DNA from 3 places in the Lactobacillus sp. ESL0228 genome. Region 2 is predicted to be linked to each of the others. Evidence: riboswitches for the same ligand, from Rfam matches in the RefSeq annotation. Region 2 holds a riboswitch; each other region holds the start of a gene.
What was found. A riboswitch is a leader RNA that binds a small molecule or an ion and turns the genes downstream of it on or off. The one in region 2 is predicted to bind thiamine pyrophosphate.

Region 1: linked by a shared signal. The riboswitch ahead of thiM (hydroxyethylthiazole kinase) and the one ahead of F5ESL0228_RS01940 (ECF transporter S component) in region 2 are both predicted to bind thiamine pyrophosphate.
Region 3: linked by a shared signal. The riboswitch ahead of F5ESL0228_RS00425 (ATP-binding cassette domain-containing protein) and the one ahead of F5ESL0228_RS01940 (ECF transporter S component) in region 2 are both predicted to bind thiamine pyrophosphate.

The regions. Positions count from the first base shown of each region.
Region 1 covers NZ_REHJ01000011.1:124,531-134,899, reverse strand. The annotation lists gene thiE (thiamine phosphate synthase) at 87-749, opposite strand; gene thiD (bifunctional hydroxymethylpyrimidine kinase/phosphomethylpyrimidine kinase) at 755-1,564, opposite strand; gene thiM (hydroxyethylthiazole kinase) at 1,578-2,366, opposite strand; TPP riboswitch at 2,438-2,541, opposite strand; gene tenA (thiaminase II) at 2,633-3,289, shown strand; gene F5ESL0228_RS07680 (type 1 glutamine amidotransferase) at 3,323-3,994, opposite strand; gene thiD (bifunctional hydroxymethylpyrimidine kinase/phosphomethylpyrimidine kinase) at 4,059-4,871, opposite strand; gene glpK (glycerol kinase GlpK) at 5,014-6,516, shown strand; gene F5ESL0228_RS07665 (tyrosine-protein phosphatase) at 6,550-7,323, shown strand; gene F5ESL0228_RS07660 (MucBP domain-containing protein) at 8,290-10,369, shown strand, end outside.
Region 2 covers NZ_REHJ01000007.1:16,415-26,783, forward strand. The annotation lists gene F5ESL0228_RS01915 (hypothetical protein) at 1-92, shown strand, start outside; gene F5ESL0228_RS08580 (helix-turn-helix domain-containing protein) at 441-647, shown strand; gene F5ESL0228_RS01925 (DUF2087 domain-containing protein) at 698-910, opposite strand; gene F5ESL0228_RS08230 (hypothetical protein) at 1,032-1,220, opposite strand; gene hpt (hypoxanthine phosphoribosyltransferase) at 1,517-2,086, opposite strand; gene F5ESL0228_RS01935 (M42 family metallopeptidase) at 2,326-3,408, shown strand; TPP riboswitch at 3,459-3,548, shown strand; gene F5ESL0228_RS01940 (ECF transporter S component) at 3,592-4,170, shown strand; gene udk (uridine kinase) at 4,216-4,857, opposite strand; gene F5ESL0228_RS01955 (PTS sugar transporter subunit IIB) at 5,566-5,901, shown strand; gene F5ESL0228_RS01960 (PTS lactose/cellobiose transporter subunit IIA) at 5,912-6,271, shown strand; gene F5ESL0228_RS08395 (hypothetical protein) at 6,740-6,952, shown strand; gene F5ESL0228_RS01970 (hypothetical protein) at 7,056-7,367, shown strand; gene F5ESL0228_RS01975 (6-phospho-beta-glucosidase) at 7,905-9,350, opposite strand; gene F5ESL0228_RS01980 (PTS cellobiose transporter subunit IIA) at 9,492-9,983, shown strand; gene celB (PTS cellobiose transporter subunit IIC) at 10,066-10,369, shown strand, end outside.
Region 3 covers NZ_REHJ01000002.1:27,098-37,466, forward strand. The annotation lists gene rlmH (23S rRNA (pseudouridine(1915)-N(3))-methyltransferase RlmH) at 1-309, shown strand, start outside; gene F5ESL0228_RS00420 (energy-coupling factor transporter transmembrane protein EcfT) at 390-1,043, opposite strand; gene F5ESL0228_RS00425 (ATP-binding cassette domain-containing protein) at 1,053-2,435, opposite strand; TPP riboswitch at 2,458-2,547, opposite strand; gene F5ESL0228_RS00430 (helix-turn-helix transcriptional regulator) at 2,683-3,621, shown strand; gene htpX (zinc metalloprotease HtpX) at 3,757-4,647, opposite strand; gene F5ESL0228_RS00440 (LemA family protein) at 4,665-5,237, opposite strand; gene F5ESL0228_RS00445 (SLC13 family permease) at 5,323-6,423, opposite strand; gene F5ESL0228_RS00450 (iron-sulfur cluster biosynthesis family protein) at 6,612-6,971, shown strand; gene F5ESL0228_RS00455 (hypothetical protein) at 7,113-7,253, shown strand; gene F5ESL0228_RS00460 (HNH endonuclease) at 7,373-8,290, shown strand; gene F5ESL0228_RS00465 (BspA family leucine-rich repeat surface protein) at 8,338-10,086, shown strand; gene F5ESL0228_RS00470 (SLAP domain-containing protein) at 10,145-10,369, opposite strand, start outside.

The DNA of each region.
Region 1 (10,369 bases), on a different contig from region 2:
AAGTTAAAAAAGGCAGTACTTAAGGTAGTACTGCCTTTTTTGAAGATAACTAAGGCTTTAAATAACGAGGAAGAAGCTAACAGCTATTATTGTCGCTGCCAATTGGTGGTAAGCATTGCTGTAACAGTCTTTTGAATGTTCTTACTTTGGGAAATCATTGAAATAACTGCTGCGCCAGCTACATTAGTTTGGGCAATTGCTGGTAAATCTGTAACCTTAATGCCACCAATTGCAACGATTGGTCTACTAGTGCGCTTGACTAGTTTAGCTAAACCAGTAAGACCTATTTCTGGATCAGCATCGTCTTTTGATTGTGTGGTAAAAATTGGACCACTGCCATAATAATCAATGCCAGTAATAAAGTCGCCTTTGGCAATTTCTGTCATAGTAGAACATGAGTATCCCACAATCATCTGGCCGGCTACTTCATTTATTACCTGGGCAATATCTTCATCATCTTGACCAACATGGATTCCTTCAGCGTGAACTTTTTTGGCTAAAGCAACATCATCATCGATAAAAAATGGCACATCATATTTTTGACAAAGTTGGTGTAGTTCTTCGGCCATTGATAAGCGGTCACTTTGTTTCAAAGTTGATTTAGGACCCTTGTCACGGAATTGATAAGCAGTGATGCCAGCTTTGAGAGCTTCTTCTACTAATTCTGGTAGACTTTTGTTTGCGGGCAGGTCTTGTGTTCCACAGACAAAATATGCGGTTAACTGTGTGGGATCAAATTTTTGCATAATTTCTCCTAGTTTATTTTTACCCAATGATTAAGTGGTCCGTGACCATGGCCAACTTGGATGGTTTCTGCGATAGCTTTGGCTACGTATTGTTTACCAAGTTTAATTGCAGCACTTAAAGTTTGACCGTGAGCGAGCTGAGCTGTAATTGTTGCAGCTAAAGTGTCACCGGTGCCGTGAGTTCTTTTGGTGTGGGTACGTGGACTGCTAATCCAAAAATCGGTACCATCGGCTAAGAGGGCATAGTCGCGTACTAGTTCATTTTCAGCATGACCACCTTTGATTAGAACATTTTTCACACCCATCTCTTGTAAGGCATGAGCTAATGCTGGATACTGTTTTTCGCTGCTTGCCTTAATTCCCGTCAGTACTTCAGCTTCGGGCAAGTTGGGTGTTACTAAATCTGCAAGTGGTAAAAGTTCATCTTTGACAGTTTTAACAGCATCTTTACTTAGCAGGGGTGCACCGCCTTTAGCTACCATTACAGGATCAATTGTAATGGGACCAAAATCATACTTTTTTAGGTTAAGAGCAACTTGATGCACGTGAGCTGCATCGCCAAGCATTCCTGTTTTGCAGGCGCGAATCTTAAAATCAGCGGCAAGTGAGGTAAATTGTGCATCAATTAGTTCTAATGGTATTAAAAAAGAGTCTTGTACACCAAGGGTATTTTGTGCGGTAACTGCTACCACCACTGCTGTACCAAAAACTTTTTGCATTTGAAAAGTCTTAAGATCAGCCATAATACCAGCACCACCACCAGAATCGGTCCCAGCGATTGTTAATACTTGAGGGAAAGAATTAATTTTTTCAGTCATAAAAAGTCGTCCTTTAGTCAAATTTTGCTATTTTTTCAATATCGGCAACTTGAACTTTAGCCAAGTAGTCTATCAGATGCATACCGAACGTGCCAGGGCCAATTTCTGGCTGGCCTTTAGCTAGTAATTCGCCAGTAGCTGCAAATACCAAGGTGGCAGTTTGAGCTGCTTCAAATGGATCAGTCCCAACTGCTGCAAAAGCTGCCACAATACTAGATAGTACATCACCTGAGCCAACATGGGCTTGAAATAGCGGGGTGCCGTTGTAAACATGTGCAATCTTCTTGCCATTGCTGATTGTGTCTGTTGCACCACTAGCAATAACAACACAGTCCAATTTTTGAGCCGTTTTTTGGGTGATTTGGTCAAGATTACCTGAACCCGAACCAGCATCAATCCCTCGGGCATTCCATTCAAAACCCCCTAAAGCTGCAATTTCACCAGCATTACCACGGATTATGCTAACTGGAAATCTGTGGAGGAGGGCCTGCGCTGTTTGCAGACGATAATTAACCGCTCCTACAGCGACAGGGTCAAATACGATAGGCTTTTTATCTTGGGTAGCTAAAGCGCCTATTTTTTTCATTTGGGCAATTTGCAACTGGGTTAAAGTGCCGAGATTAAGGGTGACGCTTGAAGCCATCTTAACCATTTCTTCGGCTTCGGCAATTTCCTTACTCATAATTGGTGAAGCACCAATAGCATTTAAACTATTAGCAACATCTTGAACGGTGACAAAATTAGCAGCATTTAAAACAACCGGATTTTTTTCTCGTAATTCATTGAGAATATTTAACTTCATTTCAACCTCCAACAATTGCACTAGCCTACTTGCGTAAATAAAAAACTTTGACACTATCATGTGTCAAAGCTTAACGGTTATTGACACGTTCCTACGCAAGAATTAGCTTACAGGTTCAAAGGGTCTAGAACGTAGTTCCATCTCAGCCTTGATGGGGGCTCCCCTCGTGTTATCGCTTTCTATTATAATGACTTTTTAAGTTTAAGACAATTAAAAATAGGCATAAAATAAGAATAAAATTAATAAAGTAGAAAAGAGGCAAATTAATGAGTTTCACGCAGCAATTGCATCAAGCAGCACAAAATATATGGCAAAAAAGTCTGGTGCATCCTTTCATTACAGAATTACAAAGTGGCCAACTACCGTTAACAAAATTTCGGTTTTATTTACTGCAGGATCGGTATTATTTAGTTGAATTTAGTAAGTTCCATCATCTATTAGCTGAACAAGCAGGTAATCCGCAAATTAAAAAATTTTTATTGCAGAGTGAAGCAGATCTTAGAGCTTGCGAATGGTCTGTCCGCAGTGATTTTTTTACGGAATTAAAAATTACTCCAATGGAAATTAGACAAACAGCGATTGCGCCTACTGCGTATAATTATGTCAATCATATGTATCTGACACTCGAACGTGATGGCTTTGCTCCAGCAATCGCTGCAATTGTTCCTTGTTATTGGTTGTATCAAGAAATTGGGCAAAAATTAGCTAAAGTTGGCTCACCCGTAACACTCTATCAAACATGGATAGATACTTATGATAGTGACTGGTATGAGGTCAATGTGACGCATATTTTGCAATTAATAAATACTTTGGCTAGTCAAGCCACCGTAACTGATCGTCAAATGATGCAAACAGCTTTTGTTCGCAGTAGCTACTACGAATTACAGTTTTGGCAAATGGCTTACGCAAAAGAGCGATGGTAATAAAAAACTGAACTAGCTAGTAGTTCAGTTTTTTTATTGAGCCGCAAGTCGTTTTTCATGCCGAGCCAAAATCATGTCAACAATTGCTTGGGCGACATTAAGGTTTTTTAATAATGGTCCATGAGAATAGGTACCAATAAAGTTATGATAACGTAGCCCTTCGACTTTATCTTGGGGGTTATTACCATAACCTTCAATCATTTTGCCTAAAGGATGCAGTTTTTCTTTATCATCAAAATATGTTTGTCCTGAATGGTTTTCAAAGGCACTAACTTCACCCCAGTCGCTCAGATACCTAGTATCACCAATCATTCGCTTATCTGACTTAAAAACGGTGTGGAAGGGTAAGATATCTAGTCCTTTAATTGTAATGCCAGAATTAGTTTTGTAATAAGAACCAACTAATTGATAGCCCCCACAAACACCTAACATTGGGCCGTCACTATTGATATAGTTGGTTAAAGTATCTTTATGACGTGGTAAGTCTTTGGCAACTACAGTTTGTTCAAAATCTTGGCCACCACCAAAAAAAACAAAGTCATAGTCAAAAGCGTCAAAGCTATCGTTTAAAGAAATATTATCTATTTGAGTTGTATAATTTTGTTTTTTTAGTAAATAGCGAATAATTTTGACATCACCAGAATCACCATAGGTATTCATTAGGTCTTCGTATAAGTATGCAATTTTAATTGATTTATCTGCCATTTTATCTCTACCTCTATTCTTTGGTTAAAGTATATCCTAAAGGTAAAGCGTGAGCAAAAGATAATTATTCAATATCTTCTTGGGCAGCGAAATGATTAATTGGACCATATTTTGAGCCAACTTCAATTGGATGAGCGATTGCTTCATAAGTAAAATCTTTAGCAATTTTAACACTGTCAATAATTGACATTTTTTTGGCAAGTTCAGCAGCAATAACTGCTGATAGGGTATCGCCTGTGCCGTTAATTCGTTCAGTATTAATAAACGGCTTAGTAAATTCATAAACCTGACCGTCAGCAGCCAGCAGTACATCGGTTACTCGGGTTTGGTGAGGACTATCGTGGCGCCCCTTCATTAAAACATTCTTCGCTCCCATTGCTTGTAACATTTTTGCCCCCATCAGCACTTCTTCTTTTGAATCCAAAGAAAGCCCTGTTAATTTTTGTTGTTCATAAAAATTAGGTGTAATGATATCAGCAAGTGGTAGTAGTTCATCTAAGAAAGCTTGGTAAGCGTCATCGTCAAGCAGGGTATTGCCATGTTTAGTCATAATAACAGGATCAATGACAATCTTACCCATATCATATTTACGCAAGTTAGCTGCAACGCAAGTAATAATTTCTTTATTAGCCAGCATTCCAGTTTTAAGAGCTGAAATTGCAAAATCATCATTTAGAACATCAAATTGCTTTTGAATAAATGAAATGGGCATTACTTCTTGGGCGTAGATTCCCGTGGTGTTTCCAGCAACAGCGGCAGTTAAGAGCCCCATGCCATAAACTCCGCGAGCATAAAATGAATGTAAATCTGCGGTCATTCCTGCACTACCGTCACTATCGTTTCCAGCAATTGTTAAGGTAATTATTTCTTTTTTCATAATTTTGTTATCCTCTTTTTAATCAAAGCTTGATGCTCACAGTATAACTTAAAAAATAGATCCCATGCTATAATTATTTCTTGTAAAAGTGGGCTTAGGTAGTAAAATTATAGTAAATCGCTTTCTTAAGAAAGGACAATTTATGGCAAAAAATTACATTATGGCAATTGATGAGGGTACTACTTCGACACGGGCGATGATTATAGACCATCAAGGTCATAAGATTGCTTCTTCGCAAACAGAATTTCCGCAGTATTTTCCTCAACCTGGATGGGTTGAGCACAAGGCTGAAGAGATTTGGCATGCAGTACAAACGACAATTGCTAATGCGATTATCAATTCCGGAATTCGTCCTGAACAAATTAAAGGTATTGGAATCACCAACCAAAGAGAAACTACAGTTATTTGGGATAAAAAAACTGGTAAACCTATTTATAATGCAATTGTATGGCAATCACGGCAGACAACCGAATTAGCCGAAAATTTAAAAAATAATGGCTATAGTCAAATGATTCATAAAAAAACGGGATTAATCATTGATCCTTATTTTAGTGCAACCAAAATAAGGTGGATCTTGGATCATGTAGACGGGGCACAGAAACGCGCAGAGCAAGGTGACTTGTTGTTTGGAACTATTGATAGCTGGTTGTTATGGAAGTTGACTGATGGCACAGTTCATGTGACGGACTATACTAATGCTTCTAGAACAATGCTATTCAATATTCATGATTTACAATGGGATGATGATATTTTGAATTTGCTTAATATTCCTAAAGAAATGCTTCCCAAAGTCAAATCAAATTCTGAAATTTATGGTTATACCAAGTCTTATACTTTTTTTGGTGAGAAAGTTCCAATATGTGGAATTGCAGGCGATCAACAAGCGGCTTTAGTTGGACAGTTGGCATTGAGAAAGGGTATGGTAAAAAACACCTATGGAACAGGTTCATTTATTGTAATGAATACAGGTGAGCAGCCAACCGAATCAGATAATAATTTACTTACAACCATTGCATATGGACTTGATGGTAAAATAACATATGCACTTGAAGGATCGATTTTTGTTTCTGGTAGTGCCATTCAATGGTTACGAGATTCAATGAAAATGATTAAAACGGCAGCAGAGTCGGAGAAAGCGGCTAGTTTATCAAAATCTGAAAATGAGGTTTATGTTGTTCCAGCATTTACAGGACTTGGCGCCCCGTACTGGGATTCAGAAGCTCGAGGTGCCGTATTTGGAGTTACACGTGGAACAAATAGAAATGATTTTATCAAGGCCACGCTCCAATCGTTAGCTTATCAAACTAGAGATGTAGTTGATACAATGCAACTTGATTCCGGAATTCAAATTCCTACCTTGCGTGTCGATGGCGGGGCATCAAATAATGATTATTTATTGCAATTTCAAGCAGACCTCTTAGGAATAAAAATTGAGCGGTCGCAAATGTTGGAAACGACTGCTTTAGGGGCGGCTTTTTTAGCAGGTCTTGCCGTGGGTTATTGGAAAGATGTTGATGAGCTTAAAGATATTTTTGTTGTCGGTAAGACATTTGAAAGTCAAATGGATGATGGCGAACGAAACCGTTTATATCAAGGCTGGAAAAGAGCCGTTAAGGCAACGCAGATTTTTGCTCATGATGAATGAATTTGATATTTGAGTTAAGAAAGAGTGAGTTAATTGGTACATGATCGAATTATTAAATTGGATGGGCCGTTGAATTTTAGAGATGTTGGCGGCTATCAAAATGAAAATGGCCAGAAAGTTAAATGGAATAAAATTTATCGGTCTGATTCGCTTAGTTCATTGACTGCAACTGATCAAACTAAATTAGTTCAATTACGAATTGCAGTTGATTGCGATTTGCGTTCCCAGTACGAGAAAAAATCTTCTCCAGATATACATTGGTCAAATGTTAAATACGTTGATGTGCCAATATATGATGAAAATGAGTCAGGAAGTCAGAGTAACCACCACATTTATCGCTTTCTTCATCACATTCCCAATTTGAATAATAATTTTATTGGTCGAATTTATCAGCAAACATTGCTTAATTCACATAGTCGGGAGATGTTTGCTCAAATATTTACCGAGTTATTGAAACTAAAGCCAGATCAGGCATTGGTCTACCATTGCAGTGCAGGTAAAGACCGAACGGGGATGGTCTCAGCACTAATTTTGATGGCTTTAGAAGTCGGTGACGATACAATTGCTCGCGATTATTTATTAACTAATAAACTCTATGACTTTGCTGTTTCGCGTCAATTGCCCAGCAATGATGAAATTACACAGATGGTCGCTAAGATGAATGTTACTAAAGGCGAAGGTATTGCTATTCGTGGTATTACTGAAACTATTCGTGGTGGCTGGGGCGATTTTGCTACTTTCTTTGAAAAGGAATTAGGATTTAATAGTGCTGATCTGACTCAGTTAAGACAAATGTATTTAGAATAATGATATCTTTTTATGAAAGATAACAAAAGTTTAGGCATTTATAATTCAGATGAATTCATTGTAAATATTTTGGTAGTCGAATCTTATTAAAATGAGAGGAACAATGTTTATCTACCAGATTGCTTTTTTGCTATAGCATGCTTACCACAATCTTGTTAGATAATTCGTTTCTTATTCAGTCTAATGTATATTATGGGAAATTGTCATTAGCACTGGAATAGTGGCAGACATTAACAAAGATATGACCGTTGTTAGTGTGATGACTAAGCATAGTAGACATAATAATCAAGTTTTAAGATTACATGATGGACCTTAGTTTTAACTTAATGAAGCAAATTAAAAGAAAATCAGTAAAAATGAGGTCATGATCTTCAACATTGAGCGACAATTTAAAACAATAAACAATTTCTGATGTGAATCTGAAAAGTGGAATCAACAGTTTTTTAATGTAAAGAAAAACTTATGTTTCTTTTTATCATAATGCGGCGGTAAATTGATAGCTTAAAGAAACTACAAATAATGAATCTTTCTTTTAAACCAGATAAATGTTATTACAATAGTAATTTTAATCTATTTAGTTAACGTAAATAATTTAAAAATAAAATAACTTATTAAAGTATCTATAATCTTTTTTAAAAATTTACTTGTGTAATATATAATTTTGTTATAAATAATATATTGTATTTTGCGTTATAATATTATGATTTTATAGTAATATAATTAACGAATATCTTGTTTGCTTTCCTAACTTATGGGCATGTAAAGAAAAAGATAATTTAAAACAGTTTTGCAGTATTTATAAAAACTACTTACTTACGGCAAACTGTTAAAATAAATAACACTGTAATACATAATTGAATTGTTTATATTTATGGAATTAAAACCGTTTGACACGTAACATAATCATTTTTATAATGAAGAAAAACATATCTATACTAACTTTAATTAAATAAGATTAGTAAACCGATGGTTATTAGAAATGGTCAAATTATGAAAAATGAACAAACAGCTATTATAAAACAATTTTCGCATCTAGGTAAAGTTAACGTTAGTATTGCCGGTGCTGTTTTAAGCGCTGCTTTATTTCTAGCTAATCCCAATGTTAAGGAAATAAAGGCGGATACGGTTACCGATAAAGAAAGCCAAGTCAATGATCATAAAGTTATAGATAATCACGAATCCAGTCAAAATCAAAATAATCAGGTTGCTAAGGTAAAATTGATTGCAGATCAGATTACTACTAATTCTGGCAATAAAGAATCTACTGCTCAACGATTAAGTCAAACTGAACAATCTAAGCAACAACCTCAATTAAACGACAAAAAAGATCATACAAAAATTAGCAGTCAAAGTGAGGAGCCGAGTAATAATACTTGGAATGGTCTAAAAGTAACTTATAATGATCAAACAAAAGCATTAACTATTAATAAAGGTGGAAGTATAACTGATCCTGATCCAATTGCTTCCAATATACCACACTATCAAGATATTGAATCTATCAATATTGCTGATAAAATAAAAATTTGGGGCAAAGCAAATAATTTGTTTGCTAATCTACCAAATTTGAAATCAATTAAAAATCTAGACAACTTAGATACATCACAAGTTACTCATATGACTGGAATGTTTGCTAATGATTCCTCTCTTCAATCTCTTGATTTAAGTTCTCTTGATACCAGCAATTGTGGGGCAATGGATCGGATGTTCAGTAATGATGCTAATCTGACCACACTTGCTTTAAATAAATTTAATACAAGTAAAGTTAAGTACATGCAGTATATGTTTGACGGTGATAGTAGTTTAACTAAATTAGATTTAAGCAACTTTAAAGCTATCGAAACAGTTGATTCAAGTTATATGTTTAGAAATTGTGCTAATTTAACAAATCTTACTTTTGAAGATTTCGGAGGTGAAAAGATTGTCTATTTTATGCATATGTTTGATGGTTGTACTAAATTATCTGAATTAGACTTGAGTAGCTTTGAAAGCAAGGTTGCATCCGATACTAGCTATATGTTTAGTGGATGTACTAATTTAACTAACTTAAAAACTCCCGACATTAACACTAGTCAAGTTGTGTATATGAATTCAATGTTTAAAAATTGTGGAAAACTAGAAAAATTAGACTTGAGCACTTTTAACACAACCTCAGCATTAAGTATGAGTTATATGTTCTACAATGATCTCAGTTTAAAATATTTAAACCTTAGTAGTTTTTCAATGCATCAAGTTATTTATAAAGAGAATATGCTTAGTGGACTTAAAGATTTAGCTGTTTTTGTTCTAGGCAAAGATTCCGTTATTTCAGGAACCGGTTTAGATACACCAAAAGATTGGATTCGTGTCAAAGGCGGTACTATACAACATCCTAAAGGTACAATTAAAATATCCTCTACTAATCTAGCAGCTAACTATAATGGTGAAACAGATGCTGATACCTATGTACATAATAATTTACAATCGTTATATAAGGCGACAATTAATTACATCGATCTGGATAATAATTCGGTACTTGAAGCAGATAAAGTAGATATTGTATCCGGAACTATAATTCAATATAAAGAAAAATACAACCAGATCGTCAATTCTTTAATTTCTAAAGGATATGTACTAAATTCCTCAAAATCAAATTTACCTTTAAATAATGAGCAAAACATTTCAATTCCTGATAATGTAACTGGTGACATTACTTATACTGTTGCCTTTAACCATCGAGAAGCTCCTAAACAAGGGAAAGCTGTTACAATTCATTATCAAGATACAACTGGGAATGATTTAATTCAGCCAATTATAATTAATGGTAAAATTGGTGATCCATATACAAGTCAAGAAAAAAAGTTTTCAGATTATCAGTTAAAAGAAGTTAAAGGTAATAAAACCGGTACAATTAGCGACACTGAGCAAAATATTTATTATATTTATGAAAAAATCACCAAGCCAGCTCCTGATCCTTCAATTCCTACTTCCTCTAAGGCGACAATTAATTACATCGATCTAGATAATAATTCGGTACTTGAAGCAGATGAAGTAGATATTGTACCCGGAA
Region 2 (10,369 bases):
CCTTGCTATGTTTAACATTTGTTGTCACACTAATTCCGTGGTTAATAATTATTTGGTGGAAAGATAAAAGGGGTACAATAAGTGCTTTTTAATAAATCACATGATTATGTTAAGTACTCTTGTTATCAACAATTTATATTGTAAATATTAACAAACTTGTCGCCTATAGGCTACGTGAGGTTGTTAATTTTATCTGTGACTATGATGACTTAAACTTGAAAGCTAAAAATCACTGCGAATGAGAGTGGTTTCTAGCTTTTTTGTACAAAAATAAAGACGAGGGTGCAACACTTAATATTTTAAATTTCTCCTCTTTGTGTGGTACTGAAGATCCTAATTTGCGGCAACTAATAAATAATCTTATTCTTGAGTATATAAATATCAGGCAGAAAGTGATCATGAACGAATTAAGGAGCGCCAACGTCAAGGTATCGAAATAGATAGCTAAAGCAGAAGGTCGCTATCATGAGCGTAAGCCTAAATATTCTAAAGATAGTCCACAATTGCAACACGTTTTTAGACTTTATAAGAGTGATATGACCGACACCAGGGTAGCAAAATTAACTGGTATCAATCGCGCAACCTTCATACGATATAGAAAAAAATTGAAATCGTTTATTAATCTTTCTATTATCACAAGGCGATAGAAAAAGCAGGCTTTTGGTGTTCATTTCAAAAGTACTACTTTTCAAATAATTTATTTACTTCTCCAATATAATCTACCGTCATCCGTTCTATTCAAAAAGTTATATTCTATTAAATCACGTCTTCTTGTAACATAATTATCTATAAGTCCCATTAAAATGAGATTTACATCCTGTTCAGAGTATTTCTTTTCAGGCTCAAATTTAGTCGCTAAATAAGATAAGACAAGTAATCGATTTTTTTCTTTTCCCGGCCAAATTTTCACTCTACCTCTAGAATCCACGTACTTATCTAATGTAATGTTATGCTCCATTAACTCTTACTGCCTTTCTATTTAACAAATAGCTTATTCCAAATAAAACTATCCCTAAAGTTGCTAAAAAAATTTAAGCACTACCAATTCCAAAATTATCTGATATATAACCATTAATTGACAAAACAATTACAGAAACACCCGCATCAAGTGCATTACTGACTGAAATTATTGTTGCCCTATTAGATTCCATTGTAATACTTTGTTGTAGTATTGTCTCTTGAAGAATTTGTTCAATACTACCGAATATAGTATTGAGCAAAAAGAAAAATTTTGATAAGTTTAAATCTTTAATTAAACAATAAAAATAACTTAGAAATCAAGGACTTGGACCTTAAACTAATATGCTATTCATGACACAATATAGCTGTAAAGAAAAAGAAATCTTGCAAAACAAGACTTCCCTTCTAAATATCAAGCCTCCGCTTTAAATGCGGCTGACAATTATAGTTTTACGAAAGAATCTACCATAACTAGCCAAAATAAAATTAACCCTCTAGATTGGACCAAAATCCATCTAGAGGGTTAACTTAACAGTCTTCTTTTTATTTGATTATTTTATTTATTGGTAACGCGTCCAATGATTTCAGGCTTAAGTACACCAATGTAGCGAAGATTGCGGTAGGCATTCATAAAATCTAGTCCATAACCAACAACAAATTCATTGCCTACTTTTGAACCATAATATTCAATATCAACATCGGTTCGTCTGTTAGTTTCTTTATTAAGTAGTACGCAGCATTTGACACTTTTGGCGCCTCGTTCTTTGAGCAAATTCTTCATATACTTTAAAGTAAGACCAGTATCAACAATATCTTCGACGATAAGTACATCGCGACCATTGACATCAGTCGTAAGATCTGAAATCAACTTAACTTTTCCAGAAGATTCAAACCCATTGCCATAACTGGAAACATCAAGAAAGTCAATTTCTTCTTTAACATCCATTTCTCGTACCAGGTCGGTTAAAAAGAATATTGCGCCTTTAAGTGCACCTACAATAAGAGGATTTTTTCCCGCATAATCTTCAGTTAGCTGTTTGCCTAGTTTAACGCACATTTTATGAATGTCGTTTTCGGTAAACAACTGATGGTCAATAATACTGTTAATATTGTCGTTTTTCGGCATTGATTTACCCTTTACCTTAAAATTTTTGAATTACTAATAGTATCGATTATATCATTTTATGGTTAAAAAAGCAGACTGTTTTAAACTTTTTTTGTCAATAGTTGTCTAAATTACGGACAAAATTATTATATTAAATAAAAATAGTAGGATTAACTGGATATTAACTCAAATTTATAGAGTTATTCCTAAAGTTTTTGTTACAATGAAGAAAGATATTAAATTAAAGAGAAGGCATTTAAATGAAAAAAGAAAAAGAAATAAAAATGCTTAAAGCCTTTGCGGATGCAAATGCGACGTCAGGCTTTGAAGAAGAATTTGTTAAATTGTTCACGCAAACTGTCAAAGATTTTGCTGATATCAAAGTTGATGGTATGCTTAATGTATACGCTGCTAAGAAAGAAAATCAAGCTGGACGGCCAGTAATTCAGTTAGATGCTCATTCGGATGCTGTTGGTTTCATTACTCAGGCAGTCAGACCAAATGGAATGATTAAATTTGTTCCCCTAGGTGGATGGGTAAAATATAATATACCAGCATTGCGAGTAAAAATTAGAAATAAAGATGGCGAATATATTCCCGGCGTTGTTGCAACAAAGCCACCACATTTTATGACTGAAGCAGAAAGGAATAATGTTCCAGATGTTGCTGATATGTCAATTGATGTTGGTTCATGTTCGCGTGAAGAGACCATCAATGATTTTAAAATTGATACGGGTTGTCCAATTTTTGTTGATGTAAAATGTGAGTATAACGAAAAAACGGGATTATTCTTTGGTAAAGATTTTGATGATCGTTTTGGTGCAGCAGCAATGGCAGATGTTCTTGAAATTTTAAAAGAAGAAGAAACTAACTTTAATGTAGTCGCAGCTCTTTCTAGTCAAGAAGAAGTTGGACTTCGTGGTGCTTATGTGACTGCGCGAGCAGTCAAACCTGATTTAGCAATTGTGCTTGAATCTTGCCCAGCCGATGATACTTTTACCCCTGAATGGTTGTCACAAACCGGTCTTAATCGTGGACCGATGTTAAGGGATATGGATACTACATTTTTACCGAATCCTAAATTCCAACAGTATGCTTGTGATTTAGCTGATAAGAATCACTTACCATATACACGTTCTGTTCGGACTGGTGGGGGACAAGATGGTGCAGCCATTTACTATGAAAATGGTGCGCCTACAATTGTTATTGGAATTCCAGTTCGATATGAGCATTCACCATATTGTTTTAGTTCATATCATGATTTTAAAGCTTCAGTAGATTTAGCTGTTGCAATTATTCGCGATATGACTAAAGAAAAACTGAATAGTTTTACTAAATTCTAGAATTAATTTGGTGAAATAATATTCTTTATGTTATACTTTAATAAATTATAGTAAGTCACTAGGGGTGCCACATAGCTGAGAAATACCCTCTGAACCTGAACGGGATAATACCTGCGCTAGGGAAGTGTTAAAGAAAAAATTTAACGTGTACTCCTATTGACTCAAGTTATAGGAGTATTTTTTATGTTTACAAGATCATCGAAATGGAATGTTAAGTCAATCATTTTAATCGCACTCATTGGAATAATTATGGGTGTGGTTTATACTTATGGTTTTAACTGGGCATACAATTTAATTAAGTTAATATTAATTCCAACTGGCTTTGCGCCTGTGACGGATACTGTTTTTACTGGATTATGGTTAATAGCTGCACCGTTAGCAATTTATTTTGTTCCAGCACCTGGTTCAGGAACAATTGGTGAATTATTGTCTGCAATTGTAGAAATGGCTATTGGCGGACAATGGGGTGCAATGACACTAATTTCCGGAATACTGCAAGGTGCAACGAATGAAATAGGCTTTTTCCCTAAAAAAAGTCGTTATCAAAGATTCTCATGGACAAGTGTACTGACAGGGGCAGTGTTTGCGGGTTTGGCTTGCTTTATATCTTCTTATATAATATATGGCTGGAATAAGTTCAGTTTTCAGCTTCAACTGGTTATGTTTATTACCAATTTAATTTCATCAATTGTTTTTGATGGTGTTTTAGTTAAGCTAATTACCAATTTGTTTGACCGTGCGTTAAAGCCAAAAGTCGATTAAATGTTTAATTACAAATAAAAACGAGAGAAAATTTGCTCTCGTTTTTTATTTGATATCCTTACTTAAAATTGAATGAACTTTAGTTGTTAACATGTCAATGGCTACATCATTGTCTCCGCCTTCTGGAATAATGATATCCGCATAACGCTTTGTAGGCTCAATGAACTGATGATACATCGGCTTAACTGTTCCTAAATACTGCTCAATAACAGATTCAATTGATCTACCACGTTCTTGAAGATCACGTTGCAATCGGCGGATGAAACGAATATCATCATCAGTGTCAACGTAAACTTTAATATCCATTAAATTACGTATTTCTTCGTTAGATAGAACCAAAATCCCTTCCAAAATAATAATATCAACCGGATCAGTATGAATGGTTTCCTTGCTTCTGGTATGTTCTTTAAAATCATATACAGGCATTTCAATAGCTTCATAATTAAGTAAGCTGCGTAATTGTTTCGATAATAGCGGGATATCAAAAGCATTAGGATGATCATAATTAATATTGAGTCTAGCACTCATTGGAATCCCTGTATTATCTTTATAATATGAATCTTGTGTCATAATTAAAACATGTTCATTTTCTTGCATCTGTTCGACAATTTTATGAGCAATGGTAGTTTTTCCACTACCTGAACCGCCGGTAATACCGATTACGACAGGTTTTTTAAGTTGAGACATTGAGACACTCCTTTTTATCAAATAACATTTTACTTTACTTTATCAAGAATTGCCAATAAGTACGTTAATACAAATTTTTTGTTTGAAATCGATTTATATATCATAATATGGGAAATAGATAATTTTAAAAACAAAGAGGAATAGTTACTAACTATAATTTAATGCCAGTTAAATATTTTATTGATGTGGTATGAACACATTGTTTTATTACAGCTTCTAAAAGAAATTATGTTTCTGAAACTGTGGTAAGTTCTATAATTTAAAAAATGTGGTATTATATACAATAATAAATGAAAAGACGCATTTAAGATTACGTCTGATTTTTAATATTGAGAGAAGGTAATATTTATGAATAACTTTTTTAATAGTCTTATTTTTAGTAGAATGGTAGGAATTATATTTATTTGTTTATCAGTATATGAGCTTGTTAATGCTGTACGGTACACGAATGGTATTTTACACAAGGGGACGGACAATGGATTCTCTTTAGCAGCAATAGGTTATTCTTTCTTTTTCGGTATTATTTTATTAGGGATAGGAATTACAGGTCTCGTTCATCCATTTTAAATTTTTATATCTAGCTGGGCGTAATTCGGAGCTGAGAAATAATTGCACTAATCATCAAAAAAATGGAAAGCGCTATCCAAAAAAGTGATATAAGTGATATAATAGAATAAACTTATGATACATTTAGGAGGAAATATTATTATGGCAGAACAAACAATTATGCTAAATTGCAGTGCTGGTATGAGTACGTCTTTATTGGTAACTAAGATGCAACAAGCTGCTGAGGAGCAAGGACTTGATGTTAAAATTTTTGCTTGTCCAGCTTCAGAAGCTTCACAGCATCTTGATCAAGAAGAAATTGATTGTGTCTTGCTGGGACCGCAAGTCAGTTATATGAAAGATGATTTTGCTAATAAAGTTAAGGGCAAAGGTAAGGACGGAAAAGATATTCCTCTTGGTGTTATCAATATGCAAGCCTATGGCATGATGGATGGCAAGAAGGTTTTGCAACAAGCTCAAGATTTAATTAACGGCTAATTGGGGGATTATGATGGCAGAACAAAAGACAGCTGAACAAAAAGAACAGGAAACTTTGCAAGCAGCTATGGGGCTGATTGCAAATGGTGGCAATGCGAAGAGTCTGGCTTTTGAAGCTATTAGATTAGCCAAAAAGGGCGACATTGATGGCGCACGTGCTAAATTAAAGGAAGCAGATGATTCATTAACTGAAGCTCATAATTCTCAAACTGCGATGTTAACGCAAGAAGCGCAAGGCAATCATACGCAGGTTACTTTGTTAGTTGTTCATTCACAGGATCATTTGATGAACGCAATTACTTTTAGAGACTTGGCTGGTGAAATGGTCGACTTATATGAAAAATTGTATAAAGCGGATGTATTAAAATAAAAACGTTGAATAAAAGTTAAAAAGCGAAGTTTTTACGACTTCGTTTTTTTTGTGTGTCAAATTAAAGCTCTTTGTCAAATGATGTAAATATTTATAAATATTTTAATTTCCTGTACTTGGCAGTTGGTTACTTCAGTATTTTTGAATTATTAATTACTAAAACACATTGCTTTTTTAGCAATCAATGTAATTATACTCTGTTTTAACGCTTCACATACTACCTACTAAACTAATTGTAAAAAATGATTTTTTATTATATACTAAATTCCAAAACTTGCTTTCATTATAAATAAAAGAGATATGCTCTAACTGGTGGTGATCCTGATAAATAATAGTCATAAATTAACTTATATTGTGATTACAATAATTATATTATTAGGAATATATATTTTTTGTTCTGAAACTTATATCTCTTATGAATTAGATTATCAAATTAATGCAATGATTAAAAATCACGATATTAAAGAAATGAAAAAAGTATCAGATAATAAAAAAATATATTTATTTTTAGTACATCTTAATAAAAATGATTCTTGCAAAAATACTTCTGATTACCAAGGTGGAGATAAAAATATTTATTTGTATGGTACAGAAATCAAAGGAAAAGCAATAGGGGTTGATATGAAAAAAGAAAATAACTTCTATTGGAAAGTAGATAAACTTTATTTTACTGAAAGGTAAGTCATGAAAACATATGCAAATGCCAAAAATATAATTAAAACAATATTTGGGGAATATTTAAGGTTAGATCTTGGCAATATAAAGATTGGAGCTAACAATAATAATGACAAAAAACAAGCCTACAATGAGAGAACAGCTGTTAACAGATCATGCCTATAAAGTTGTACGGATTATTTCACTATGCGAACTCTTGCTAGTTTTAATCTTACCGCTTTTCAAGCTTATGGATTTAAGCGTTGGTGTTTTAGGCTTTCATTGGCTAACTTTAGGGGACTTATTTACGACATTTTTTCAACGCCAACATATTCTTTTTATTATAAGTATGCTTTTAGGTGAGTTATTAGCTCTAATTATTTGTGTTATTTTGTTTTTTTATATTATTTGGGCTTCAGGCAACATGGTTTTTGGCAAATAATATATACAAAGGTGTAAGCGCCCTATTTTCAGTTTTAATTTCACAATTAGACCAATAAATCAAATACAAACAATAAAACTTGGTCATTGTGATTGTGCCAAACGTGAGTCGAATGACCATGGGCGATTAGATTACATTTATTGCAATGCTGTTAACAGTTTCGGCAACCTAATTAGTAACTGCGAGGTTAAGGTTTTTAATGTTGAGCAAAAGTTCAATACAATTAAAGAGAGGATAGAAGCAAACTCCTAAATAGATTTGAAGAGTAGAGTCAATGAATTTTATTGTTGAGGGCTTAGGACCTCTTTTTTGCCTAGAGAAACCTATTATATAGAATAATCATAGAAACTAGATTAAGATATCTATCAATAGGATGAGCCAAAATTAATAGGTTTATGTAGTTTTAAACCATTAACTGTATTATTTAAATAACTCATCATTAAATAAAAAAACAGGAGATAATTTTCAAATAAAGAAAATTATCTCCTGTTGCATTCGCAAAAAATTGTGAGTCTTCTTTGGTTGAATTGCTGGTAATTAATCTAAATCTAAGCCATTAGTAGTAATAACTTTTTTGTACCAAGCAAAGGAATCTTTACGTGAACGACTCAGGTCTCCTTCACCTGCATCATTCTTATCTACGTAGATAAAGCCATAACGTTTATCCATTTGACCAGTACCTGCAGAAACAAGATCAATAGGTCCCCAAGGAAGATAACCCATTAAGTCAACCCCATCAATTTCTACGGCTTTTTCCATTTCAGAAATATGTTTTCTCAAATAATCAACGCGGTAATCATCATGAATAGAGCCATCTGCTTCAACTTTATCGTATGCACCAAGACCATTTTCAACGATGAATAATGGCTTATGATAACGATCTGTTAAATGATTTAAGGCAATTCTTAAACCTTCTGGATCAATTTCCCAACCCCAATCGCTACGTTCTAAAGTTGGATTTTTAGCAATGGCTTTAGATAAATCGTTTAATTTATCTGGTTCAACGTTTTTCGCGGAAACAGTAGTTGTTTGGTAGTAGCTAAAACCAACGTAGTCAACAGTTCCTTCTTTTAAGACAATTCGATCTTCATCGGTAATGTCTGTCCGATAACCATTTTTGTTAATATAAGTTTCAACTTCTTTAGGATATTCACCAAAAACGTGGACATCTGAGAACCAATCGCGGCGTTGTTCAAATTTATCTGCCAAGAGAACATCATCTGAAGATGGCGTTAATGGCCGAACAGGTGAATAATTAATCATACAGCCAATTTCGAACTTAGGATTGATCTTGTGACCAACCTTAACTGCTAACGCAGAAGCTACTAATTCATAGTGAGCAGCTTGGTACATGGCTGCCTCTTTTTCTTTCTCACTGAGATTATTAAGAATAATTCCTGAATTTGTAACCATTAAAAAGTCTTCATTATACGCAGACTGATTATCAATCTCATTAAATGTCATCCAGTATTTGACACTATCTTTGTATCGATTGAAACAAACGGTGGCAAAACGAATGAAGAAGTCAATCAACTTTCGATTGGTAAAACCATTATACTTTTTGACTAAATTGAATGGAATTTCAAAGTGTGAAAGAGTCACTACAGGTTCAATTCCATAATGATGGCAAGTTGCGAACAAATCGTCATAAAATTTCAGACCTGCTTCATTAGGCTCTTCGTCATCACCATTAGGAAAAATTCTGGTCCAAGCGATTGAAGTTCTAAAAGCCTTAAAACCCATCTCTGCCATTAATTTGATATCTTCTTTATAGTGATGATAGAAGTCTATGGCACTATGATTTGGGTAATTCTTTCCCTCAATGACGCCATCGGTAATTTCACGTGGCTTAGTTGCTGACCCAACAGTCATTACATCGGCAATTGACATTCCTTTGCCGTCAACATTCCAAGCACCTTCTAATTGATGAGCAGCAACGGCACCGCCCCATAAAAATCCCTCTGGCATTTTTGCTGAATACATAAGTATCTCCTTTTTATAACTATTATAGATAGCGCTAACAAATATATTTTATACCAATTATGATATATCCATCAAGTTAAAATGAAAATGATTAAAAAAATAGCGTTATAATGTTATTAGTGACAAAGCGAGGTATATTCTATGGCAGAACAAAAAGATTACGAACGCAAAAAGCAAGAAGATAATATTAAGTATTTGTACTTTAGCCGTTATTTGATGATTCGGTATAGTGTTGTTGTTTTTCTATTCACTAATTTAATCTGGCTCTTGATTTTAATACAATATCAAAAATGGTTAGGTATTCTTTTCGCGGGCATAGACACTATTTTATCTGGTATGGCTGCAATTGAGCAGTTAACTAAAATGCACAATCGTAAAGCAGATGTGCCACTGACTCGGCATTATTTAATGATTCAAATTATTTTTAACTGCTTACTGGCAATTATTATCTTTTTGCCAATAAATGATAATTTTTTCCCATTTATCACTACAAGTGATATCCGCTATTTAATTTTAGGATTGCTTTTTGGTGGAATACTTTTGGCTTATGTTTGTGAGCGACGAATTCATAACATTCGAATCGGAAAAGATAGATATATCAAAACAATTGATACATTTAAAAAAGTTAAATAATTGCTTGTATTTTTTAAGAAAGCGATTACAATAGTTATATGTAGTATATTAAGGATATGCTATATTGAAGGGAGTTTTAAAAATGGCAGAAGCAAGTAAGAAACCGCTTAAGGAGCGAATTGCCGCCGCAGCTGGAAAATTTGCGGCAACAAGATTTGTGCGGGCAATTATGGATGCTGGTTACAGTGTGATCTCGTTTTCAATTGTTGGAGCGTTTTTCTTAATTTTGACGGTGTTGCCACAGATTATTAATACACCGGGATTTATAAGCTTTTATGCGAATACGATTGGCCGGTTTTCAAATTTATTCCAATCTGTGTATAACGCGACAATGGGGATTATTGCCTTGGTCTTCTCGGGCACCTTTGCTTATTCGTATACTAAAA
Region 3 (10,369 bases), on a different contig from region 2:
ATTGAAGGTCAACGAATTCTACAAAAAATTAGAGATAAAGAATATGTTTTTGTTACGGCAATCAAAGGTAAGCAAAGTTCTAGTGAAGAATTTGCTCAAGAAATTAACAATTTAGCAATCTATGGTCATTCAAATATTACTTTTGTTGTTGGAGGAAGTCTCGGAACAAGTCAAGCTGTAAATGAACGTGGGGATGAATTACTAAGTTTTGGTAAATTGACATTACCTCATCAATTAATGCGAGTGGTATTAATTGAACAAATTTACCGTGCGTTCATGATTATTAGTGGTAGTCCTTATCATAAATAAAAAAGGATCAGTAAAATGATATGACCCCCAAAATTAGGACAAATTTGGGGGTCATATCAAAACGATCATTTTTTATTAAGCTAATGCAATATAAATAGGCTTAAGTTAACTATTAGCAAAATTATAATACTTATAGTCCAATCACTTACCTTAATCGGTATTTTTATAATTACTGAACGTGTTGCATTCTCATGATAGCCATGAGACTCCATTCCTTGAGCCAAGTTTTCAGCAGAATTTAGGGCTACAAGAATTGCTTTGAAATATAGAGTAGGTGACCAGAAACCAAGGTAAATACCCCGCATCATTGCAGCCGTGCGAATTTGCCTAATTGCTTGTTTAATTTGTGGCACAATGTTGAGGGCTGCTAAAACCCCATAAGCGAATTTGCTTGGTAAATGAAAATTTTGTTCGAAAGAGCGAGCCATTTGTTCGGCACTGGTATCAACTGCTACGCAATAAATTGTTAAAGTGTAGACGTAAATACGACTAGATAAGCTGAGAGCATTGGTTAAATTTGGTTGTGGCGCAAACCAATATAGGGTGGCAAAGATAGTAACTGTCGCTAGTAGTGGGGCAAACAACGTTATAAGTAAGTTTTTCAATTTAACATGCTTAATTAGTAAGTAAATAATACTGATGCTGATAATTAGGAAGTTGGTTGCCAAACTGGACTCAAAAGATATTTCTAAAGAAATAATTAATGCTAAGAGAAATTTAAAACTAGGGTTCAATGGTATACCTCATTTAGTGACATAAGTTAATTGATGATTAGCTAAAACAAGATGATAGTCACACCAACTAGCAAGGTTAGTTAATTCATGACTGATAATAAGTAGTGTTTGTTTCCTGTCTATTTGACTTTGTCTTAATAATTTCATGACTTGAAGTGCCGAGTCTTGATCAAGCCCACTGAGTGGCTCATCTAAGAGTAGTACCTTCTGGTTAGAGATTAACATTAGTAGTATTTGTAATTTCTTTTGTTGTCCACCCGAAAGAGAATAAACTACCTGATCTAGAAGTTGATCTAAATTCAAGTTTACTAAAGCTTGCTGAATTTTTTGATCAGTGAAAAAATTGTCAGAGCGTTGCTTCTTGCTCAGATTTAGTTCATCTAGTACAGTAACATTAATAAATTGATCGGTTGCTTCTTGGAAAACTTGCCCAACTTGCCGTAAATATTTGCGGGGCGAAAGTTGACAAATTTCTTGTTTGTTAAAAGTTAAGTTGCCTTCATAAGGTAGCATTTGGGTTAATGCTTCAAATAGTGAGGTTTTTCCTGCGCCGTTTGCCCCAGTAATTAATGTTGTTTTGCCAGCAATAATTTGTAATTCGTGTTGGGATAATAATAATCGATTTTGTTTGATTTCAGTATTGGCGAAAGTAAAGCAACTACTTTCATGCACTGGAATGGAGAAAGAATAGGTAGGATGTTGATCATTAGTGTGCAGTAGCAGCTTTTTTTCTTTTTCTTTTAGTTTGACAATCGTTTTATCACGAAACTGAAACAAGTTGTCGCAAATTCCGACATAATCACTAAGAATGTGATCGCTAAGAAAGATTGTTTTGCCTAAATCACGCAGATGAGCCAATTTGGTAATTAAGAATTTACGAGTGGTGGGATCGCAACTAGCGAAAGGCTCATCCAATAAAAAAACATCAACATCCATTGCTACAAGTACTGCCAGGGCAACACGCTGCTGTTCGCCTCCTGACATAGTATTAATTTTTTGATCAAGTAAATGGCTAATCCCGGCAAAATTGACAGCTTGTTGTAATCTTGTTGGGTATTTCTCACGACTAATTTGTAAGTTTTCTAAAGCAAAAACAATTTCCTCTCGAGGAGTTGCCATTGTAAATTGTTCACTAGCTTTTTGAAACATCATCGCAGTTTGAAGGTTATCCAAGTTAATCGAACCACTAATTGTACCGGCATATTTAGGATAGAGTTGTGCTAGTATTTTTAAAAAGGTTGATTTGCCACATCCTGAGGGTCCAATTAATAGCGAAAATTCACCTGTTGGGATGGATAAATTAGTTTGTTCTAAAATAGTATTTTGTTTATCATATGAAAAAGTCAAATTTTTACTTGTAATCAATTTTATCCTCAATATAAAAAAAGCCATCATAACCAAAAGGGTCTGACGACATGAAATCATTAATTTTCCCTTCGCTGGTATTAACCATAGCAGGTTCAGCGGGTATATTCTCAGCCTCTTGGCACCCCGATAATTGATTTCATTATATCTAAAAGCAGGTTTACTGTCTAGTAGAAGAAATTTTTTATAATGGGATAGTTATTGACCAGTAGGATAAAATTCATTAATATATAATAAAATTATAAAGCAGTCACTATTTAAAGAAGGTGAATTTATGGTAGCGTTTAAACTAGAACAATATTTAGCAAGTGTTCTGGATGCTGTGGATGTTGATTCAAATGAAGTACAATTAAAGGTAGGAAATAGCAGTTTTGATATCTTTACAGCTTATCTTGAAAACCGTAATGCAGGTATACACAGGTATCAGACTACCAATACTACTATTCTTTACGAAATTACTGGTAAAACCAAGATTAGAAATAATGGCCGTGAGTTAAAGTTAGGGCCAGGAAATATCATGATTTTGCGACGTAAGTGTGAGTACGATGTGCAAACACAACTAAAAGGAAATGTGTTACTAAAACTTGAATTTAATTCTAATTTAAATTTTAAAACCTTTTTGATTAACGCAGGTGTACTTGATCCAAGCGAACGAAATGTAATCAATAATGTCCACGATGCTTTAAAAACAAGACAATTACTTTATATAAAAAGTTCACCAATCTCGAAACCAGCACAATTACTTAAAGAAATTATTGATGAATATCTAAATCAAAATATGTTTACCCAAAGCATGATTATTGCACAATTAAGCATACTTTTCATAACGACTATTAGAAACCGTGATTTAATAGTAATTCCTGATACTATTCAAGAATTTGCGCCTACTACGCTAGAGCAATATATTGATGATAATTATGCAAAGGTAACGCTTGCCCAAGCTGCTCAATATTTCGGTTTTAACACTAATTATTTTTCTAGTTTAGTAAAACAAAAAACTGGTAAAAGTTTTGTTGAACACGTTGATGAAAGAAGAATGCAAGAAGCTCGTAATTTGCTTGCTCGACCGGATATTTCGATTAAAGAGATTATTGCCCGTGTTGGTTATAGTGGGAAGTCCTTTTTTTATAAGAAGTTTAATGAGTATTACCATGAAACTCCAGTGCAAATGCGGACAGAATTGTTCCGGCAGGCTAATATTAATTTAAAATGATTACTGGGAACTAATAAGCTATCAAGAAAATTACTTGCTAGCAATTTTGAAATTTTAAATATACTGACTAACTAAAAATGAGGTGTTTCGAGTATATAACTCAAGACACCTCATTTAGTTGTTTAATTAATAAAATTACATTTTTTCTAACCGCTTAATACGTTCTTCTGTTGGAGGATGTGTGTCAAATAAATGAGAAACTCCCTTTTTGTTTAACGGATTTTCGATATACATTCCAGCACTACTAGGATCTGCTTTTTTCATTGGGTCAGAACCTTCAATTTTCTCTAATGCAGAAATTAAGCCTTGGGGGTTACGTGTTAACTCAACTGAAGATGCATCAGCTAAGTATTCACGGTTACGTGATAAAGCCATTTGTGCCAAACTGGCACAAAGTGGCCCTAAGATAAGGACAAAAAGAATTGCAACAACTTTAAAAACTACCTCTAACCCATTACTCGAATTGGTATCACGGTCATCGTCATCAATCCACCAGATGTAACGACTGGCAATTCCTGATAAGAAGGAAATTACACCTACTAAGACAGCCGCAATTGTTGAAACCATAATATCGTAATTACGGATATGTGAAATTTCGTGCCCTAGCACACCTTCAAGTTCTTCACGGTTCATTAAATCAAGTAAACCTTGTGTTACTGCAACAGCAGAATGATTAGGGTCACGTCCCGTGGCAAAAGCATTTGGGCTTTGATCATTAATAATGAAAACGCGTGGCATTGGGACTTTACCGACCATGGCCATATCTTGAACAACATGCCACAATTCAGGGTGATCTTGTTCACTTATTTCTTGAGCATGGTTTAGACTCATCACCATATTTGCTGGATTAGGTAGAACAATTAACATGTAAATTACACTAAAAAACAAAGCAATAATTAACCCTAAAATTGGTCGGTTGCCAAAAATGTATCCTAATCCAGCACCAACTAATGCAAGAATGATAATAAATAAAGTCATTATCCAAACTGTTTTGCGCTTATTGCGGGCAATTTGTTGAAATAACATAAGAATTATCCTGCCGCTTAAAACTTAACTTTTGGTACTTCTTTTTCCGCTTCACTTGTTTGTAAATAATCAACTTTCTTAAAGCCATGAATATGAGCAACTAGATTCGACGGAAAAGTTAGAATTTTTTGATCATAAAGAGCTGCCGATGAATTATAGAGCTGCCGCGAATAAGCAATTTTATTTTCGGTATTGGTCAATTCCTCCTGTAATTTTAGGAAGTTCTGGTTAGCCTTTAAGTCAGGATAATTTTCTGACAAAGCAAAGATAGTCTTTAAAGCATCAGAAATTTGATTAGAAACTTTTAATGTTTGAGTATGATCATTAGTAGGAACATTATTTAGTTGATTTCGCAGTTGAACGACGTTCTCAAGGGTTTCTTTTTCATGTTTGGCGTAGCCTTTAGTTGTTTCCACTAAATTGGGAATTAAGTCATTACGTCGTTTTAACTGTACGTCAATTTGGCTCCACGATTCATCGATGTAGACCTTGGATTTTTGCAAACTATTATAAATAGTAATATAAATGGCAATTAATAAAACAAGGATAACGACAATTATCCAAAATAAGCTGAATGATAAACTAAACATTACTTTTCCTCCTTAATAAGTATTTAATCAATTATAACTGATTATATGTTATTTGAATACAAAAGTGATTACTGATAAATAGTTTTTAAATAAGTAATAATAACCAACCGACTATTGTTAAAATAATTAAACTAATTAGTTGCATAATTAGCCATTTTTTGAAAAATTCACTTCTGGAAACGGTAGCGTTTTGGGTAAAAGTTTTTAAGACAAGCATATTAGCCATTGATCCGATTGGTGAACCGAAACCACCAATGTTAGAACCTAAAAAGAGAGCTTTAGCGTATGGTGTGAATTTTCCTACTAAAATAGTTGCTGGAACGTTGCTGATAATTTGACTAGAAAGAATTGAGGTAAAATATGTCGATTGTTCCGAATTAATCATCGTATGGATAAGGGTGACAATGATTGGGATCTGTTGAATATCACTAATAAAAATAAAGAAGCAGGTAAAGGTTAAAAGTAGGGCATAGTCAATTTTCAGTAAGATTCGTGGATTGATTACAAGGGCTAAAATAATAGCAATGATCATAGGAATTACAATGTTGATAATCTTGAAAACACCCAAAAAGAATAAGGCAAAAACGATTGTAGTTATAATAGTAGGACGTACACTAATATTGATTGGCTTAATATCTTGTCTTGGAATTTGTTTACGTGGAATAAAATAAAAAATAATCAAGGAAATTAATACTGATGCCAGTAAATAAGGTAATGACCATGAAAAAAATTCAAACGCGCCAACCGAATATTTGCTAACCAAAAAAATGTTATGTGGATTACCCCAAGGTGTAAATGCTGCCCCAATATTTGCTCCCATCCCAATTAAGGTGACCGGCAAAATTTGTGGCAGTTTGCAACGTTTAGCAATGTTTAAGTATAGCGGAATCAATGTAAGTGCCGTTATATCATTTCCCAGAAACATCCCAGAAATAATTGCAAGTAATGTAAACAGAATATTTAACTTTTGCATATTATCAGCGACGCTGGTAAGTTTATATGCCAGAACATCAAGTACATGTAAGTAGGCGTAAATTTGGATGATGATTAGCATTGTTGTGATTGAAAATATCGTATGCAAATTGATATCCTCAATTCGCGGTCTAGCAAAAAACAGACTAATAATTGTTACCACAATAGTAATTTGCAAGATTCTGTCACTAAAAATCTTTTTTAAGCTGGACATAAAATGTCCCCTTTCACAAGTTATATTCATCTATGTATCGCTATATACATTTTGAGCTTTTTTTTGTTTGTTAGCAATAACAAAATTCTATGGTAACAAAAAATGTGATACTGTAAACATAAACTTTGACTTGATTGTGTAATATAGCATATACTCATGGAAATGGTAAAGATTAGGAGGAAATGAAGATGGAAAACTCTAAATCGATTAAAATAAACATCAAATCCAGTGCTGCTGATAAAATCAGGTCACAAGTAAAGACTGGACAAGTTGTTTTATTAGCATTAAACGATGGTTCTAATAAATATTCTGATGTTGGTGGTACCTGTACGATTGGTGCTAACTTTCAGTTAGTCATGGTTGACCAACCAGACCCTGACTTTACAATAAAGATTGATAATAATGCTGGATTAGATTTATATACTAGCCCAGCTGAAATGCAGTTTTTAGATGGTGGATTGGTCATTGATGAAAAGAACGCTACAATCAGCCTTTCTGATGATAGTGGTGTAATTGATGGCGCTGTTACAATTAATGAATATAAGTAAAAATATTATGGCAGACTAAATATCTGCTTTTTTGCTGCTTCAAATTTAGAGTAGAAGCGGAATCGGCCTAGCCTTGCTTGATTATACTTTCCGTGGTAAACTATAAAAGATTTTCGAAAATCTGAAAGGAAGTATAGTACTATGCGTAAAGGTGAAAACTATAATACTGGTTGTGAACCAAACCAAAGACCTAAAAACAAGAAGAATGGTAAAAAGCGCGTTGCTCATGTAGCAGCAGTTGTTGCTTTCTTGAACAAGGCTAAAGCAGACGAAAATAAATAGTTTGCGCTAATTAAAAAAAGGTGGATTACATCTGTAATCCACCTTTTTTTATGGACACAAGTTGGTTAAAATGAAGCTAAGATTAATGACAATATTTGCCTTAAAGGAGATATCTTAAAGTGAAATTTCAATGTAGCGCATGCGGTCTTCGACTTAATTCCAATCATTTTAAACACCAAGGACTAATGAACCCAAAATTAACTAGTATCTGTGATCAATGCCTTCAACGTGGAGGAAAAGCCGAAGATTTTGGTAATGCGACAATTGCGATTTTTGCGCAAGCTTTGCTATATACATTTGTGGGCCAAAATAATGAGGATCAAGAACTGAAATTTTTAGTTCATTCAAAAGATGAACGTAAGCGCTACGAGTCTTTTATTCAAGATTATGATGGTAATGAACTGGCACAGCAACAACTTGGCCGGCAAGAATTTAATCAAGCTGTCATCGATAGTGAGGTAGGAAAAACTGAATTTATTCCACAATTAAATCTTACTTTTGCTGAAAATTTAAATAAATTAGGATTAAAAGTTGATTTCAAATTAAATGAAGTTGACTTTATTGATCGTGAACGTATACGGGCTAAATACCATTACCGCTGTCAGTATTGTGGCCGGCGAGGGCGTAGCGTGGACCATAAGGATCCGGTATCTTTATCACATAATAATGATTTTGACAATTTAATCTTGTCTTGTCAGGAATGCAATCGGATTAAATCTAACATGCCCTATAAGCTCTTTATCAAATTGAATGATCAAATCTCGCAACTTAATCAAAAACTGGTTAAATATGAAAATGCTCTAGCAACCCTTAGGAGTGAATTTGAGCAAAAGCGGCGCAGCATAGCGGCAACAATGCATCTTAAAGGTGTTGTTGATGATCCGGAATTAACTCAAATGCGTAAGCAAAATAAAAAATTGCAGGATGCTATTGATAGTTTAAGTAGTGATTATGATGAATTACGAAATTTGCGTGAGCAACACTTTAATACTGGCTGGAAGTTATTACAGGAGAATTCTAAAGAGGATATCATTTAAGTGTTCAAATAAGCTTATAATTAAAACATAAGAAAGAAGGTATAATAATGAAAATTAAAAAGATAAGAGGTCATTTTTCAAAACTAGTTAATTTAGGAATAATTTTTGCTTTATTAGGTAGTATCGTGGAATCTGTTGCAACTGTTCAAGTATCAGCCAAAAAATTAGAAACAGTAGCAAGTAATCCGAGTTTAGAATTGGGAATTTGGACTGGAAAAGATGGTGACTGCAACTGGAATTATGATGTAGTTACCAAAACATTAACTATTAAAAATGGTCAATTATCATCTATTCCTCTTACAAAAGAGTTGTCGTGGGCAGATGAAATCGAGTATCTTAATTTTGACGGTCAGATAAAGTTACCTGCTAATATGAAAAACAAATTTGCTAATTTAACTAGTCTAAAGGCCATTAGCGGATTAAATAAAGTGGATACAAATGCGACAAACAATATGGCAAATCTTTTCGGTAATGATCTAAATTTAACTAGTCTTGACTTGAGTCATTTTGATACCAAAAATGTTACAGATATGTCTGGTATGTTTCTTCAAACTAGAAGACTGAATAATCTTGATTTAAGTCATTTAAATACCAGAAATGTAACAAATATGAGCAATATGTTTGCCTATAGTGGAATTACTGATCTTGATCTAAGTCATTTAGATACCAGAAATGTAACAAATATGAGCGATATGTTTGCCTATAGTAAAATTACTAATCTTGATTTAAGCCATTTTGATACTAACAATTTAACAAGTATGAGAAGTATGTTTCAAGGCACCGGAGCTTTAGGTGAAAAATTCACTTTAAGTCACTTTAATACTAGTAAAGTAACTGATATGTCGGAATTATTTGCTGATACTAAATATGCACAGATTGTTTTAAACAATCTTGATACTAGTCATGTGACTAATATGCGCGAAATGTTTGCACGTTCTCGCGTAAATAGTCTTGATTTAAGCCATTTTGATACTAGTCACGTTACTAACATGTCAGGGATGTTTTCATATAATACAAACTTAACTAGTCTTGACTTAAACCATTTAGTTACATCTAATGTTACTGATATGTCCTATATGTTTACAAATGATACCGCTTTGAATCACTTAAATCTCAGCGGCTTAGATACGTCTAAAGTAACAGATATGCATTATATGTTTGAAGCTGATGCAGCTTTAACTAGCTTAGATCTACGCAATTTTGATACTAGTAGATTAACTAATATGCAGGCAATGTTTAGAAAAGATACAAATCTGGTTGACTTAGATTTGCACAACTTTAAGACAAATCAAGTCAAAATCATGGATGATTTATTTGAATATGATTCTAAGCTTGAAAGTGTAAATTTAAGAGGATGGAATACCCAAAAGGTAACCACAATGAGCAGCATGTTTAGGTATTGTCCACAGTTAGTTTACGTTGATCTCAGTGGTTTTTATACCCCCAAATTAAAAGACTCTACACTAATGTTTCAGTATGACTATAAGTTAGCTGGTATTGATTTGAGTCACTTTAACATCCATAATAGTAGCATTTTAGATCATGCAGGGAATCCAAATGGCTTTGCAGTTAAATTGGGTCATTATCGTTTGCGTAAGAGTTCAGGCGTGGGGCAAAGTTTTAAGCATATTCAAGCGGTAGGTAACGGAAAGCTTAATCATCCTCAGGGGAAAAAATATACAGCAGAGCAACTCTTTAGGTTGTATAATCATTCGGCTAAAAAAAGTCCAGTGGCAATCTATGTGATGTATAACGGTAAAAAACCAAGTTTTCCTAAACACCTAGGAATTAAATAATTAAAGAAAAATAGGTTAACTTATTAGAAGTTAACCTATTTTTGTTATTTAAGTAATCCTAATCACCTAATGGGAAATCCAATGAAATTAATTGCTTGCTGGTAGTTTCTAACAGCCAAGTTGCTTCATTAACTTGGGCAATTGTTGCCTTGTTTGAACGTAAAACTTGGGAAGCATTAGTTAAAGCATTACGATAATTAGCTTTTAAATCACTATATTGGGTAATTACCTTATTAGTATTTTCAAAACTCATAAATAATTTTTGTAGCTCACTTTTATCAGC